One region of the Paenibacillus sp. ISL-20 genome, then DNA from elsewhere that is predicted to be linked to it. Evidence: riboswitches for the same ligand, from Rfam matches in the RefSeq annotation. Region 1 holds a riboswitch; the other holds the start of a gene.
The links. Region 1 has a riboswitch for S-adenosylmethionine ahead of metA (homoserine O-acetyltransferase MetA). Riboswitches for the same ligand answer to the same signal wherever they lie in the genome.
Positions count from the first base shown of each region.

Region 2: it holds a riboswitch for S-adenosylmethionine, as region 1 does, so the genes downstream of both, J7E85_RS11915 (methionine ABC transporter ATP-binding protein) here and metA (homoserine O-acetyltransferase MetA) in region 1, are expected to answer to the same signal.

Region 1 is NZ_JAGGRD010000024.1:234,188-241,418, reverse strand. It holds gene J7E85_RS15640 (ROK family protein) at 1-303, shown strand, start outside; gene J7E85_RS15635 (HRDC domain-containing protein) at 488-1,513, shown strand; gene corA (magnesium/cobalt transporter CorA) at 1,604-2,539, opposite strand; SAM riboswitch class I at 2,975-3,104, shown strand; gene metA (homoserine O-acetyltransferase MetA) at 3,237-4,154, shown strand; gene J7E85_RS15620 (PLP-dependent transferase) at 4,179-5,363, shown strand; gene J7E85_RS15615 (aminotransferase class I/II-fold pyridoxal phosphate-dependent enzyme) at 5,360-6,583, shown strand; gene mqnC (cyclic dehypoxanthinyl futalosine synthase) at 6,749-7,231, shown strand, end outside.
Region 2 is NZ_JAGGRD010000019.1:155,863-163,093, reverse strand. It holds gene J7E85_RS11925 (COX15/CtaA family protein) at 212-1,186, shown strand; gene J7E85_RS11920 (Cthe_2314 family HEPN domain-containing protein) at 1,390-2,109, shown strand; SAM riboswitch class I at 2,231-2,375, shown strand; gene J7E85_RS11915 (methionine ABC transporter ATP-binding protein) at 2,483-3,499, shown strand; gene J7E85_RS11910 (methionine ABC transporter permease) at 3,499-4,167, shown strand; gene J7E85_RS11905 (MetQ/NlpA family ABC transporter substrate-binding protein) at 4,236-5,078, shown strand; gene J7E85_RS11900 (SDR family oxidoreductase) at 5,280-6,053, shown strand; gene J7E85_RS11895 (NifU family protein) at 6,252-6,497, opposite strand; gene J7E85_RS11890 (YuzB family protein) at 6,580-6,828, shown strand; gene J7E85_RS11885 (NAD(P)/FAD-dependent oxidoreductase) at 6,890-7,231, opposite strand, start outside.

The DNA.
Region 1 (7,231 bases):
CCGGATCATCCGGCTTGGGAGATGGAAGCTTATTATCTGGCTCAAGCGCTGATGAATTATGTCCTTATTCTGTCCCCGCAGCGTATCGTGATGGGCGGAGGCGTTATGAAGCAGGAGCAGCTGTTCCCGCTGATCCGTACGAAGCTTCAGGAGCTGCTGGCCGGATATGTTCAGCATCCAAGCCTTCATGATGGGATTGATCAATTTATCGTTCCGCCGATGCTCGGCGATAATGCGGGTCTCTGCGGCGCATTGGCGTTGGCCAAGCTGGCAGTAGATGAGGCCAAGAGCGTTCAAGCTTGACCCTATTTCTTATATAGAGTGAATCAAAATTAGGTTGATTTTATTACAGATTATGGTATTATGATTTCAACAGTATAACGTATGGAACGGGAAGCACCTTTCTTTGTCGCTGCGGCGGAGGAGAGGTGCTTTTTTGCGTTGTTTCATCGTTGTGCTGAATGCGCAAGCGGGAGGTATTCGAGGGATGCAAATTGTGTTCATGAATCAGATGAGCGGAGCGGATGAGTCAGGTCACATCCGTTCTGCTCAAGTATGGATCGGTGAGGAAGAGGGGGGATGGCGGCTTGGCTGGCGGAACATGGAACCAGACGGTGATGTATCCGATGATGAGTGGTATGAGGGAAATTCATGGAATGAGTTATTATGCGTGTACCGACATCAATTAGCGAAGAAGCTTGGAGAGGGCTTCCGGCCGCTAGTTGAGGGGGGATTCCATGAACCGGGAGAGACTGGAGGCAAGAATCTCGGCGCTCAGAAGCTGCAGTGCTATAGTGAGCTTTATGGCTCGGAGGAGCTGTACACGGAGCTGTGTGCCTGGCGCAGGAGAAAGGCGGCCTCCGGAAGAAAAGCGCCTTATTTCATTGCCAGCAATCGAGTGCTGCGTATGATTAGCGCCTTCATCCCCCAGAATGAGGAAGAGCTGCTGCAGCTTCCGGGAATCGGGGTCAGCAAGGCTTCGGAGCATGGGGCGGAGTGGCTGGAGATCACGACGAAAATCGAACGAACCACAACCTTTCCACTGGATTGGGTTTACGAGCAGCTGCAGGAAGAGGTGTTCTTGTCCTGGCTGTATAAACAGAAGGAGCAGCGATACAAGCAAGAGCTCGACCGCTTCCGAATCCGCCGTACGATGCTGATTGGGATAGCTGAGGGAGCTTCACTGGCCCAGCTGGAAGAGCGCACCTCGTTATCTCGTCGGGATTTGGTTGAGGAATTGGAGGGGCTCGAGAAGGAAGGTTATGATACGGAGCAACTGCTTGAGGTTGAATTGAATACGATGACGGCTTCAGAGCAGGCAACGGTATGGAAGGCGTTTGAAGAGCTGGGCGATACGTTTCTTAAACCCGTATTACAACGGGTATATGGAGAAGGACAAGCCCGGAATGGAGAGGTAGAAGACATTGGCGGAATGGAGAAGCTGTATGAGCGGCTGCGCCTGATACGGATTCGCTTCCGGCGGGAAGAGTCTGGCAAAGCAAACGCAAGCTAATCCGCATAAACGAAAATCAGGACGGATTTCCTCGTGGCAAGGAGATCCGTCCTGATTCTGTCTATGGTTCTGTAGATGAGGCAGCACATTTCATATCCAGTCTTTTTTACGGAACAGATAAAACATGAGAGCACCGGCAAAAACCATGATGCCTAGAACCACATAATAAGAGTATTTCCAGTGAAGCTCAGGCATATTGTCAAAGTTCATGCCGTAGATGCCCGTAATCAGCGTCAGTGGAATGAAGATGGTTGTGATAGCGGTAAACACACGCATGATTTCATTGGCCCGATTGGCGATACTGGATTGGTAAGCCTCTCGAAGGTTCCCCATGAGATCCCGGTAAGTCTCGAAGGTTTCGGAAATCTTCACGGCATTTTCATAGATGTCGCTAAAATATTTCTGCAGTTGGTCATCAATCAGCCGGAGATCTTTTTTGTTGAGCGTATTAATAACTTCCTTCTGCGGTCCGAGCACTTTTTTCAACCATAGAATCTCGCTTCGCAGACCGATAATCTCGCTTAAGTGGGATTTTTTGGTATGCATCAGGATGTCTTCCTCCAGCTTTTCAATCCGCGCCTCGATGCGGTCCCCGACGGAAAAATAGTTGTCCGTGACAAGGTCGATCAAGAGATAGAGGAAGCGGTCAGGCGTGCTGACTTCGTCCTCCCAGAGAAGCGGCTTAACCGAGCGAAGCTCGTGGATTTTTTGCTTGGTCATCGTAATAATAAAATGCCTGCCCAAGAAAACGTTCAAAGCGCGAAGGAAAATCTCTTCGTCGTCAAACCGGATGCTGTTCACGACGATAAAATAGTGGTTCTCGTATATTTCAATTTTGGGACGCTGCTCTTCTTCGCTGAGGCAATCCTCAACCGCAAGATCATGCAGGGAGAAGAGAGGTTGCAGTTCGGCTAAATCATCCTCGTCCGCATCCAGCCAGTAGAAGCCGCTGGCCGGAGGGGTCAGCGTCATTTCGATGTCATCAACAGGGGTAAATACGCCCGAATCGACCAACCGGATTTTCATCTGATATCACTCCTTTGTCAAATACGAGCTGCTTGGTTAAGCAGTAAAGGCACAGGATATCAGCCCACCGGTGTAGGGGCATTTCAAGGAAGGTTAGAATACGATAAAAGCGCATGAAAAATAACGCCGCCCTCTGCCGGTAGACTGATCTTAATCCTATGCGGTTGTGCGTCTTGATCTAGTTTCTGGCTCGGGTCACCGTCCATCTTCCATGTCACCTCTTTCATACTCGGTTTTAAACAGCACTTGTCTAGTATAACGCCGGGTGTAGGACCTTTCAAGTTGAAATCCGGTGCAATCAAGTGTCATTTGTACAGGGTATGGAAACCTTCGGTGAAGTGTGACGGACTTATGAAAAGGTTCTTGACGAAAAATTAGGAATGATTTAAAGTAAGTATCAATTACGAACAATTTAAGACAACTGAATAAAGCGAAATCTTATCAAGAGCAGGTGGAGGGACTAGCCCTATGAAACCCGGCAACCGGCGGCAACATCGCACGGTGCTAATTCTTGCAGGAGATACGACGCTTCTTAGAAGCCGTTGTATAGACTGACAGATGAGAGAGGCGCATTGTGATACGTATATGATGACCTTTCTCTACTTGGAGAAAGGTTTTCTTGCGTTTATACAGTCTAACGCTCTTTCTCACAGCTTTTATGGATGTATCATTTCATATTTCGAAGGAGTGAGCCACGATGCCGATTAAAATTCCGGATGCCTTGCCGGCAAAGGAAGTTCTGGCTGGAGAAAACATTTTTGTCATGGATGAGAGTCACGCATTTCATCAGGATATCCGCCCATTGCGGATTGCTATTCTGAACCTGATGCCAACCAAGGAAACGACGGAGACCCAATTGCTGCGATTGATCGGTAACTCCCCGCTCCAGGTGGATGTTGTCCTTCTTCATCCGAGTTCCCACGTTTCGAAGAATACGTCGGCTGAGCATCTGAAATCATTTTACAAAACCTTTGAAGAAGTGAAGAACCGTCGTTTTGACGGCATGATCATTACAGGAGCTCCAGTCGAGCAGTTGGAGTTTGAAGAAGTGAATTACTGGGATGAGCTTACTGAAATTTTTGAATGGACCAAGACGCATGTGACCTCCACGCTCCATATTTGCTGGGCATCGCAAGCCGGGCTTTATTATCATTACGGCGTGCCGAAATACAGCCTTGAGGAAAAATGCTTTGGCGTATTTCCACATACGATCAATGAAGCGTGTATCAAGCTGCTCCGCGGCTTTGACGAAATGTTCTTTGTTCCGCACTCTCGTCATACGGAAGTTCGGCGCGAAGACATTACAGGCATTGACGATCTGGTCATCCTGTCCGAATCCGAGGAAGCAGGAATTTATTTGGTTTCAAGCCGGGATGGCAAGCAGATTTTTGCCACAGGACATTCCGAGTATGATGCGGACTCTCTGAAATGGGAGTATGACCGGGACGCTGCCAAAGGCATGGATATCGCGCTGCCGCGCAACTATTACCCGAATGATGATCCAACAAGGACGCCTCCGTCCATATGGCGAGCGCATGCAAACTTATTATTTACTAATTGGCTCAATTACTATGTATATCAGGAAACGCCATACGATATTGGTCCGCAAATATAGAAGTATCCGGGAGGAGAGTTTGTGATGGAGAAGAAACCTTTGAATATAGAGAGCCGGCTGGCACAGATCGGGTCGGTGCAAGAACCGGTAACCGGAGCCGTGAATTTTCCGATTTATCAGGCTACGGCATACCGCCATCCCAAATTAGGCCAGAGCACAGGGTTTGATTACACCCGTACGAAAAATCCGACCCGTTCGGTACTGGAGGATGCCTGCGCCGAGCTGGAATCCGGTGATGCCGGCTTTGCCTGCAGCTCGGGCATGGCTGCCCTTCAGACGATTTTTGCTTTGTTCGGTCAAGGGGATCATCTGATTGTATCGCTGGATCTGTATGGAGGGACGTATAGGCTTCTGGAGCGGATCATGTCTAAGTTCGGCGTAACGGCCACGTACGTGGATACGAATGACCTGGATGCGCTGGAAGGGGCAAGAAGGCCCAACACGAAGGCTGTATTTATCGAAACGCCGACCAATCCGCTTATGATGATTACGGATATCGAAGCCGTCTGTACGTGGGCAAGGCGCCATCAACTGATCAGCATCGTGGATAATACGCTTTTGACTCCATATTTCCAAAGACCTATCGAGCTTGGGGCGGATATCGTCATACATAGCGCCACCAAGTATTTGGGAGGACATAACGATGTGCTGGCGGGTATCATCGTAACGAAGGGCAAGGAACTATCGGAGGAGATGGCTTTCCTTCATAATTCCATCGGCGCGGTGTTAAGCCCGACCGATTCCTATCAGCTGATGAGAGGAATGAAGACGCTTGCCCTGCGCATGGATCGGCACGAAACGAATGCAACCGCAGTGGCATCATTTTTGACAACTCACCCAGCGATTGGCGAGGTGTATTATCCTGCCCTGCCGGATCATCCGGGACATGACATCCAGAATCGTCAATCCAGCGGCAACACCGGCATCTTCTCTTTCAAGGTGAAGGACGCCCGCTATGTGGAGCCCGTGCTGCGGCACATTAAACTGATTGCGTTCGCAGAAAGCCTGGGGGGCGTCGAGTCTCTGATGACCTACCCTGCCGTCCAGACCCATGCGGACATCCCGCTTGAGATTCGGGAAGCGATCGGTGTGGATGACCGCTTGCTCCGGTTCTCGGTCGGCATCGAGCATGCGAATGATTTGATCGCGGATTTGGATGCTGCACTGAGCGCAGCCATAGCTGAAGTGGAAGGGAGCACGGGAGAATGAGCATCGATAAAGGTCCATCAGGCTTGGAAACGCAAACCAAGCAGTTATCAGCAAAACGGGGACACGAAGAGGATGAACTCCGTTTCGAGACGAAACTATTGCATTTCGGCGGGGAAATCGACCGGGCAACCGGTGCCTCCAGCGTTCCGATCTATCAAGCCTCGACATTTCATCATGAGGACATCTTTAACCCGCCGCAACACGATTACAGTCGTTCCGGCAATCCGACGAGGCAGGCGCTGGAAGAATATATCGCCCTCTTGGAGGGAGGCGTACGCGGTTTCGCTTATGCTTCCGGTATGGCGGCGATCTCCAGCTCGTTCATGCTGCTCTCCGCGGGCGATCATATGATCGTGACGGAGGATGTGTACGGAGGAACCTACCGCCTGCTAACCAGCATTTTAAGTCGCATGGGCATCGAGAGCACCTTCGTAGACATGACCGATCTGGATCAGGTGGAGGCTGCCCTCAAACCGAATACGAAAGCTGTCTATATGGAGACCCCTTCGAACCCGACCCTGAAAATTACCGACATTGGTGCCGTGACAGATTGGGCGAAGGAGCATGGACTGCTTACCCTGCTGGATAATACGTTCATGACGCCGTTTTACCAGCGTCCGATTGAATTCGGTGTGGATATCGTCATTCACAGCGCGACCAAATTCCTTGGCGGACACAGCGATGTGCTGGCAGGTCTCGCGGTAGCCAGAACCCAGGAGCTTGGAGACCAATTGAAGCAGCTGCAAAATGGTTTGGGCACGGTGCTTGGGGTCCAGGATTCCTGGCTCCTTATGCGCGGCATGAAGACGCTCAGCACACGTATGGCCCACTCCGAGCAAAGTGCAGCCAAGCTGGCGGCCTGGCTGCAAGGGAGAAGCGATATTGAGCAAGTGTACTACCCTGGTCTCTTGAATCATCCGGGACGTGAGGTCCATGAAAAGCAATCAAGCGGTTATGGCGCAGTCATCTCCTTTGACGTTGGCTCAGGCGAGCGTGCCAAGCAGGTGCTGAACCATGTGAAGCTGCCGCTGGTAGCGGTCAGCCTGGGAGCTGTGGAGAGCATCTTGTCTTACCCGACGATGATGTCCCATGCAGCTATGGGCGAGAAGGTTCGGCATGAACGCGGAATTACGGATGGTTTGCTCCGTTTCTCGGTCGGACTCGAGGATGTGGACGATCTGATTGCTGATCTGGATCGGGCTTTTGCTGCCAGTTACTAAAGATTTGTTTGAAGTTAGGAACGTCATTTGGAGATTTGCCAAATCATAGAATTCGGCATCCTGTCACGGACGGGATGTCGTTTTTAATGCCGGATTGTGGTAGGATGAGATAGAAAAAGTTTTACTGGTGTTTGTTATTTTGCTCTAAGTAGGGAGGCTGCAAGAATGAGTGCGGTAAACCGTATATTGGATAAAGCTTTACGCGGTGAGCGTTTAAACCTTGAAGATACCGTGACGCTTTTTGAAAGTGATGAGATTGAGAAAATTGGTCATGCGGCGGATGTGATGACAAAGCGTCTGCATCCGGATCCTATCACGACATTTGTTATCGGCCGGAATATCAATTACACGAACATATGTGATGTGTTCTGCCGTTTCTGTGCTTTTTATCGCAGACCGGGCTCTTCCGAGGGCTACGTTCTGCCCGATGAGACGATCTTCCAGAAGATTCAGGAAACCGAGGATGTGAACGGTACTGAAATTCTGATGCAGGGCGGAGTCAATCCGGATTTGCCTTTCAATTATTATACGGATCTGCTTCGCAACATTAAGAAGCGGTTTCCTAACATTACGATGCATTCCTTCTCCCCGGCGGAAATTATGAAGATGGTGGAGATCTCCGGGCTTACGCTCGAAGAGGTGATGCGC
Region 2 (7,231 bases), on a different contig from region 1:
CTGGCGGCGGTGTTGTTTTACATATCGGATAGAAGTAGGGCGATGAAGTCAAGTACCTGCATCATGAAGGTTTTTCTCATTTTTGAACATTTTGTCACAATCGCTCAAGTGACCGTAGCCGTAGAATCAGGTATAATGAAATGTGGACTGTGTACGATGCGATCCTGTAAAGGTTTAAATAGTGAATGATTATGAGCAGCAGGTGAGATAAGTGAATGATAAACAATTAAAATGGCTGAGTTACATAACATGCTTAATTATGTTCTTCGCGACGTTCGGAGGCATGGTTGTGACAAAGACGGGCTCGGGACTCGGTTGCGGCCAGGAGTGGCCGCTATGTAACGGTAAATTTGTTCCCGCTTACACGGTATCCTCCATGATTGAGTATTCGCACCGGGCTGTCAGCGGAATGGCGGGGTTAGCCGCGCTGGCTTCGCTGATTGCGTTCTGGAAGTACAAGCGGGATCGCCGGGATTTAATGGCTTATGTTATCGGGACCTCGGTATTCGTTGTGGTGCAGGCGATCATGGGTGCGCTTGCGGTGGTTAAGCCTCAATCGGCTGCGATTATGGCGCTGCATTTTGGCTTCTCGCTGATTGCTTTTGCTAGCTCCGTCATGCTGGCTCTGGGTATGCGGCGGGTAGAACAGGCGAAGGGGCCCGCAGACTTGGAACGTCTGCCTCGGGTAAGCAAGGGTTTCCGCAATTTAGTCTGGGGCACAGCCCTGTATAGCTACATCGTTGTTTATATTGGTGCATTCGTCAGTCATACTGATTCTCGGGAAGGCTGCTCGGGCTGGCCGCTGTGTAACGGGGAAGTGATCCCGGAGCTCGGCGGTGGAGTCGGCATCGCTTTTATGCACCGGGTGGCAGCGCTTCTGCTGCTGATCGTGGTTGCGGTGATGGGGCATTTTGCATATTGGCGCAACCGCGACAACCGGGAGATACAGATGCTGGGCATCTCGGCAACCGTGCTCTGCTTGCTGCAAGTGTTTAGCGGTGCCCTCATTATGGCAACGATGCATAACGAGGAGGTTTACGTATTCTCCGCACTGGGACATACACTGCTGATCTCGGCCTTATTCGGCGTACTCTGTTATTTAAGTGTCAGGGTATGGCAGCTCAGCAAGCCGGTTAGAGCTGAAAGGCAGCCAGATCATAGCATGTCTCGTGAAAAGATTGTATAAAAAAGAAGCGAAAATCATTAAACAAAAAGATCGGGGCATCCTATAAGAACAATCCTCTGGTCATTGATGCACGAATGAAACCGGGATGAGTTATTCCCGCGTGAGGATATCGTGAAGATGGTTGAAACGCGGTGGAAATCATAATTTTGGCAAATAGCGATCCAAGAACCAAGGTTAATCTGATGACGCGAGGGGGTACCGCCATGCTTCGTATGTTACTTGGGGAACAGCCCCGGCAGAATAACGGTCTGCTTGAGGAAGCCATTGAATCGATGGTCCAAACAACCCGGCTGCTGCAGAAGGAAATGGAGAAAAATCAGGATCCGACGCATGACTTTCGCAAGCTTGAGATTTGGACCCGGGGGTTGATCGTTTCCCTGGATGAGCTGGAACAGAGCTGGAATGCGGCCAGACATTTCAGTCAATCGATCCAATCGGGTTACATCGATGACATGTCGATTCAGGAGCAAGGGGAATATCAACGGTATGTGTATTTTTACAAAAATGGCTTCATACGCGTATTCTCGATCCTTGACAAGTTGGGGACGGTGCTGAACGATTTGTACGATCTTCATACCTCTAAGGTGAAGGAGCATTTCTCATATTTTACGGTCCTGCGGCAGTTTAAATTCCTGAAGGCCCACGGAGAGCTGGCTAAAGAGCTGGAAGCGATCAAGGATCGTTACAAAACGCCGCTGAACTCGCTCCGGAAACGGCGCAACGCCGAAATTCATTACATGAATTCCGAGATGCAGGATGATTTATGGCAGCGTCATCAAGGGCTGTCGGACAAGATCGAACTGGAGGATATCGATCAGCACCTGGACGATCTCAAACAGGGCGTTGATATGGTATGCCGGAGCCTGGCGGCTTCATATAAATATACAAACGAGCTTTGGGCGAAAAATGGAGTCAGGGCATAGGCACAAAATCGCCATGAAATTCCCTTTGACAAAAACCTGAAAAGAATCTATACTAACTATTGCATTCATTAAATGTTATTAAATCAGATCAAATTAATCGGAAAAATTTCATATCGATGTTTTCTTATCGAGAGAGGCGGAGGGACAGGCCCGATGAAGCCCGGCAACCGACTCCAGTGTAATTGCTTAACGCAATGACGCATGGAGTGACATGGTGCTAATTCCTTCAAAGCTACAGGATATCCTTTGGCTTTGACAGATGAGAAAAGGCGTTGACTTTTACGTAAAGAGGGCCCTTTTTGATTCTACAAAAAGAGGCTCTTTTCTTTTGGGTAAATAGATATGAAGCTGCGGAAAAAGGAGGATTATCGGATTGATTGAGCTCAAGCAATTGACGAAGCAGTACGGGAAAGCCCGAACCTTAACAACTGCGTTGTCCGAATTGGATTTGTCGATTGAAAAAGGAGAAATTTTCGGAGTGATCGGACACTCCGGTGCAGGTAAAAGTACATTGATCCGTTGTATCAATTTGTTGGAGCGTCCCACCTCAGGCGAGGTGTGGGTGAACGGTAAGAACTTAACGTCGCTTGGCAAGAAGCAGCTTCAGGCGGAACGCCGAAAAATCGGCATGATTTTTCAGCACTTTAACCTGCTGTCTTCCGCTAGCGTGTACGATAACATTGCGTTTCCGCTCCGTCTGGCCAAGACGCCGAAGGAGGAAATGGAACGCAAAGTATCCGAACTGCTGGCTTTGGTCGGCTTGGAGGCGCATCGGGATAAATACCCGTCTCAGCTATCAGGTGGTCAGAAGCAGCGGGTCGGCATAGCCAGAGCGCTTGCAAGCGATCCGGAAGTGCTGCTGTGCGACGAAGCGACTTCGGCGCTTGACCCGCAGACCACGGATTCGATCCTGCGCCTGCTGCTGGACATTAACAAAAAGTTTCATCTAACGATCGTGCTCATTACCCATGAGATGCACGTGATTCAGAGTATATGCGACAAGGTCGCGGTCATTCATCAGGGCGGCATTGTGGAGCAAGGGCCGGTAACGGAAGTGTTCCTGAAGCCGAAACATGAAGTGACCCAGGAATTTATCCGTCAGGAGATGGACAGCGGCGAAGCTTTCCGTCTGGCCATTCAGGGCCAGGCGAACGGACCTTCAAGGGCGGTGCAGATTACGTTCCTTGGATCGAAAACGTACGAATCGATTCTGTCCCATACGGTCCATGAGACGGGCGTGAATTTTGCGATTCTGCAGGGCACGATCTCCACAATCAAAGAAACGCCGTACGGCCAGCTCATTGTCCGTTTCGAAGGGGAAGAGGGCGCCATTGAAGATACGATCCGGAAGCTGCTTGAACAAGGATTAGACGTGGAGGTGATTCATTAATGTTCGAACTCGATTTTACCCAAATCGACTGGAAAGAAATATGGACAGCAACCTTGGATAGCCTTCGGATGCTGGGGGCATCGGCATTGTTCAGTTTCATTATCGGACTGCCGATTGGCGTGCTGCTTTACATGGCTTCTAGATCCACATCCGGCCTCGTACGCTTCGGTTACTCGATCCTGTCGTTCATTGTGAACATCCTGCGTTCGATTCCTTTCATTATCCTGATCGTGGCGATGATCCCGATTACGAAATCGCTTGTGGGTGTTTCGTATGGCGTGCTGGGAACCATTCCACCGCTCGTGATAGGCGCGGCGCCATTCTTCGCCAGACTCGTGGAAACAGCCTTGAATGAGGTGGACAAAGGGGTTATTGAAGCGGCTCATGCCATGGGCTCCTCGACAGGCCAGATCATATGGAGGGTTCTCCTCCCGGAGGCTCGTCCGGGCTTGCTGGCTGGGATGACCATCACGATTGTAACCCTGGTATCGTATACCGCGATGTCTGGTCAAGTTGGCGGCGGCGGTTTGGGAGATTTGGCCATCAAGTATGGGTATTACCGTTATGAGACCGAGATCATGATTCTGGCCGTCGTATTAATGATTGTGCTGGTACAGCTGCTGCAAATGGCAGGAGATCGACTGGTCCGACATTTTACAAGAAAATAACGGGATGGATGAGGCATCAAGGAAGACAATATAAAAAATAATATATTTTCGGAGGGAGAGTTTTTAGAATGAAAAAATGGACATTGGCATTGATCAGCTTGACATTGGTTACGGTGCTGGCTGCGTGCGGCAGCAAGCCTGCGGATAAAGCAGCTGAGCCAGGGGGAACAACAGGAGGTGGCGCTCAAGAGACCGTAACCTTGAAAGTAGGCGCTTCGCCTTCACCGCACGCCAAAATTTTGGAGCATGTTAAACCAGCGCTTGAAAAAGAGGGCGTGAACCTGGAAATCGTGGAATTCACGGATTATGTTCTGCCAAATACGCAAGTGGACTCCAAAGAAATCGACGCGAATTTCTTCCAGCACAAGCCTTACCTGGATAACGAAATCAAAGAGCGTAAATTGAATCTTGAATCCGTGATCGCGGTGCATGTGGAGCCGCTGGGTGCTTACTCCAAAACCATTAAATCTGTGGATGAGCTGAAGGATGGAGCAGTTGTAGCAATCCCGAATGATCCTTCGAATGCGGGCCGTGCATTGACTCTGCTGTCCAAGAATGGCGTAATTAAGCTGCAAGATGAAACCAAGCTTGAAGCTACCGCTAAGGATATCGTGGAAAATCCGAAGAACCTGGAGTTCAAGGAAGTTGAAGCCGCCATGCTGCCGCGTATGTTGGATGAGCTGGATCTGGCTGTCATCAACACGAACTACGCGCTTGAAGCGGGACTGGACCCAACAAAGGATGCGCTCTTTATCGAAGACAAGGAGAACCCTTATGCCAACCTGCTGGTAGCTCGTCCGGATAACAAGAATTCCGACGCCATTCAAAAATTGACGAAGGCACTGACTTCCGAGGACGTGAAGACCTTTATCGAAGAAGAGTACAAAGGTGCTGTAATTCCGGCATTCTAATTCGAGGACCAAAGGCTCGATGATGCTGTAGATTAGTTCATCGTAGCGGTGAAGAGAGGGCATTATCCAAAAGACGTGGGTCTTTTTGGATAAGCCCTTTCTTTTTTTTGTGTGGCGGCGATCTATGCCGGGTTGCAAGTTGTTAGGCCTTATCAAATCTTTTATACTGAAGGAAGGATATCCATCTGAGGAGGGAAAGTCTTGAAGGGAAAAGTAGCGCTGATTACAGGCAGTGCGACAGGTTTGGGGAAAATGACGGCGCTGTCGTTAGCTCGGCAGGGATGTCATTTGGCTATAAATTATGTAAACAGCAAGGATGAAGCGGAGGCGCTCTCCCGTGAAATCGAGGGGTTTGGCGTGAAGTCCATTGCAATTAAAGCCGATATCGCCAGCGAGCGTGAGCTGTATTCATTGGTGGATCAGACGGAGGAGCAACTGGGAAGCGTCGATATCCTGGTGAACAACGCAGGCCCGTTCATTCGGGAGCGTCGTCTGTTCTCAGAGTACAGTCGCGACGAGATCGTCCATATGGTGAATGGCAATTTAACCGGCGTCATGCTGCTGGACCACCGCGTTCTGCCTGCCATGCGGGAGAAGAAGTGGGGACGCATCATCCACTTTGGATTCGGACATGCGGGAGAAGCCCGCGCGTGGCCCCAGCGTTCAGCCTACGCGGCTGCTAAAGTGGGCCTGGTCTCCTTTACGAAGACGCTTGCGGTGGAAGAAGCCCCGTATGGAATCACCGTGAATATGATCTGTCCGGGGGACATCCGCGGAGCCAATAAAGAGAAGACCATCGATGAAGTTTCGGGCATTCAAGATGGGCTGACCCCGCGCGGACGATCGGGAAGCGGGGAGGACATCGCCAGGGTGATCGAATATTTATGCCTGGATAAGTCGGATTTCATTACTGGCAATATTATGGATATATCCGGCGGGCTGGACCCGATCCGCCCGTTGATTAAACCGGAATAACATATCATTCTCAAAATAGCCCCGCAAAGTGGAGTCTATGCTTCGATGCTTATTCCAAATACTTTGCGGGGACCCCAAAACATATAAATGCGATTAAAGAATGCTTACGCTTCGCTGAAAACATATACATTCTTTTATCTCAAAAAAAGAGTCTTGGTTCCACGAGGGAAACCAAGACTCTTTATAGTTAAAGAAGATTTAGAATACTTGAACTACTTCTTGAATGCCTTCTACTTCTTCAACCAGGGCGCGTTCAATCCCTGCCTTCAGAGTAATGGTGGAGCTAGGGCAGCTACCGCATGCACCCATCAATTTCAGCTTAACGATGCCGTCTTCAACGTCAACCAGTTCCACGTCACCGCCGTCGCGCTGCAGGAACGGACGAAGTTTATCAAGCACTTCAGCCACTTCATCATATACAGTGGTTTGCGTGTTTTCACTCATCTTGTTCAACTCCTTTCCTCCCTATATTATAGTACATAAACCGGCAAAATAAAATGCCAATCTTAAGGCAGGTCGAATAACAATGTCCATTATCATTGAGTTTTGCACAAGCAATTCCTATTTCGGCACGGATAAAGTTCTACAGACGCTTGAAGCCAAGTATGATTGTCAAGTCATCGAATACGGCTGCCTGACCAGCTGCGGCCAGTGCTACCTGATGCCCTTCGCTTATGTGGATGGCGAATGGGTCGAGGCTCCCACGGCTGAAGAACTGCTTGACGTTGTCATAGCCAAACTGGAAAGCTTTCAGGACAGCGAAGAGGAAAGCTGACCCTGATTCCTGGCATATTCCTTCCGTAAGGATCTACAAAGCGCCTGCAGCCTGCTCAGTGCTAGTAGTGACGCTTGGATTTCCAGAGAACGCCGCTCTTCAGTATCCTTGGTACCCGGCCCAGCACCGAGGTGCTGCCCATGAGTCCAAAGCCTGCATGTTTGCCGAGGGAACCGAGGGTTCCCTTGAGCTTCAGCGGAGATACCTTTGGCGTATCATCCCGCCATAAAGCTTTCAGGACATGTCCCACTTGCTCGGCTTGAGCCCCAGCGGCTTGGGCGCTTGGGACGAACGGGAGGCTGGCGCAGTCGCCGATCACGTACACTTCCGGATGGGAAGGAACCTGATACCACTCGTTCAGCATAATGCGTCCGCTGCGGTCTTTTGGCAGATCCAGATCCTG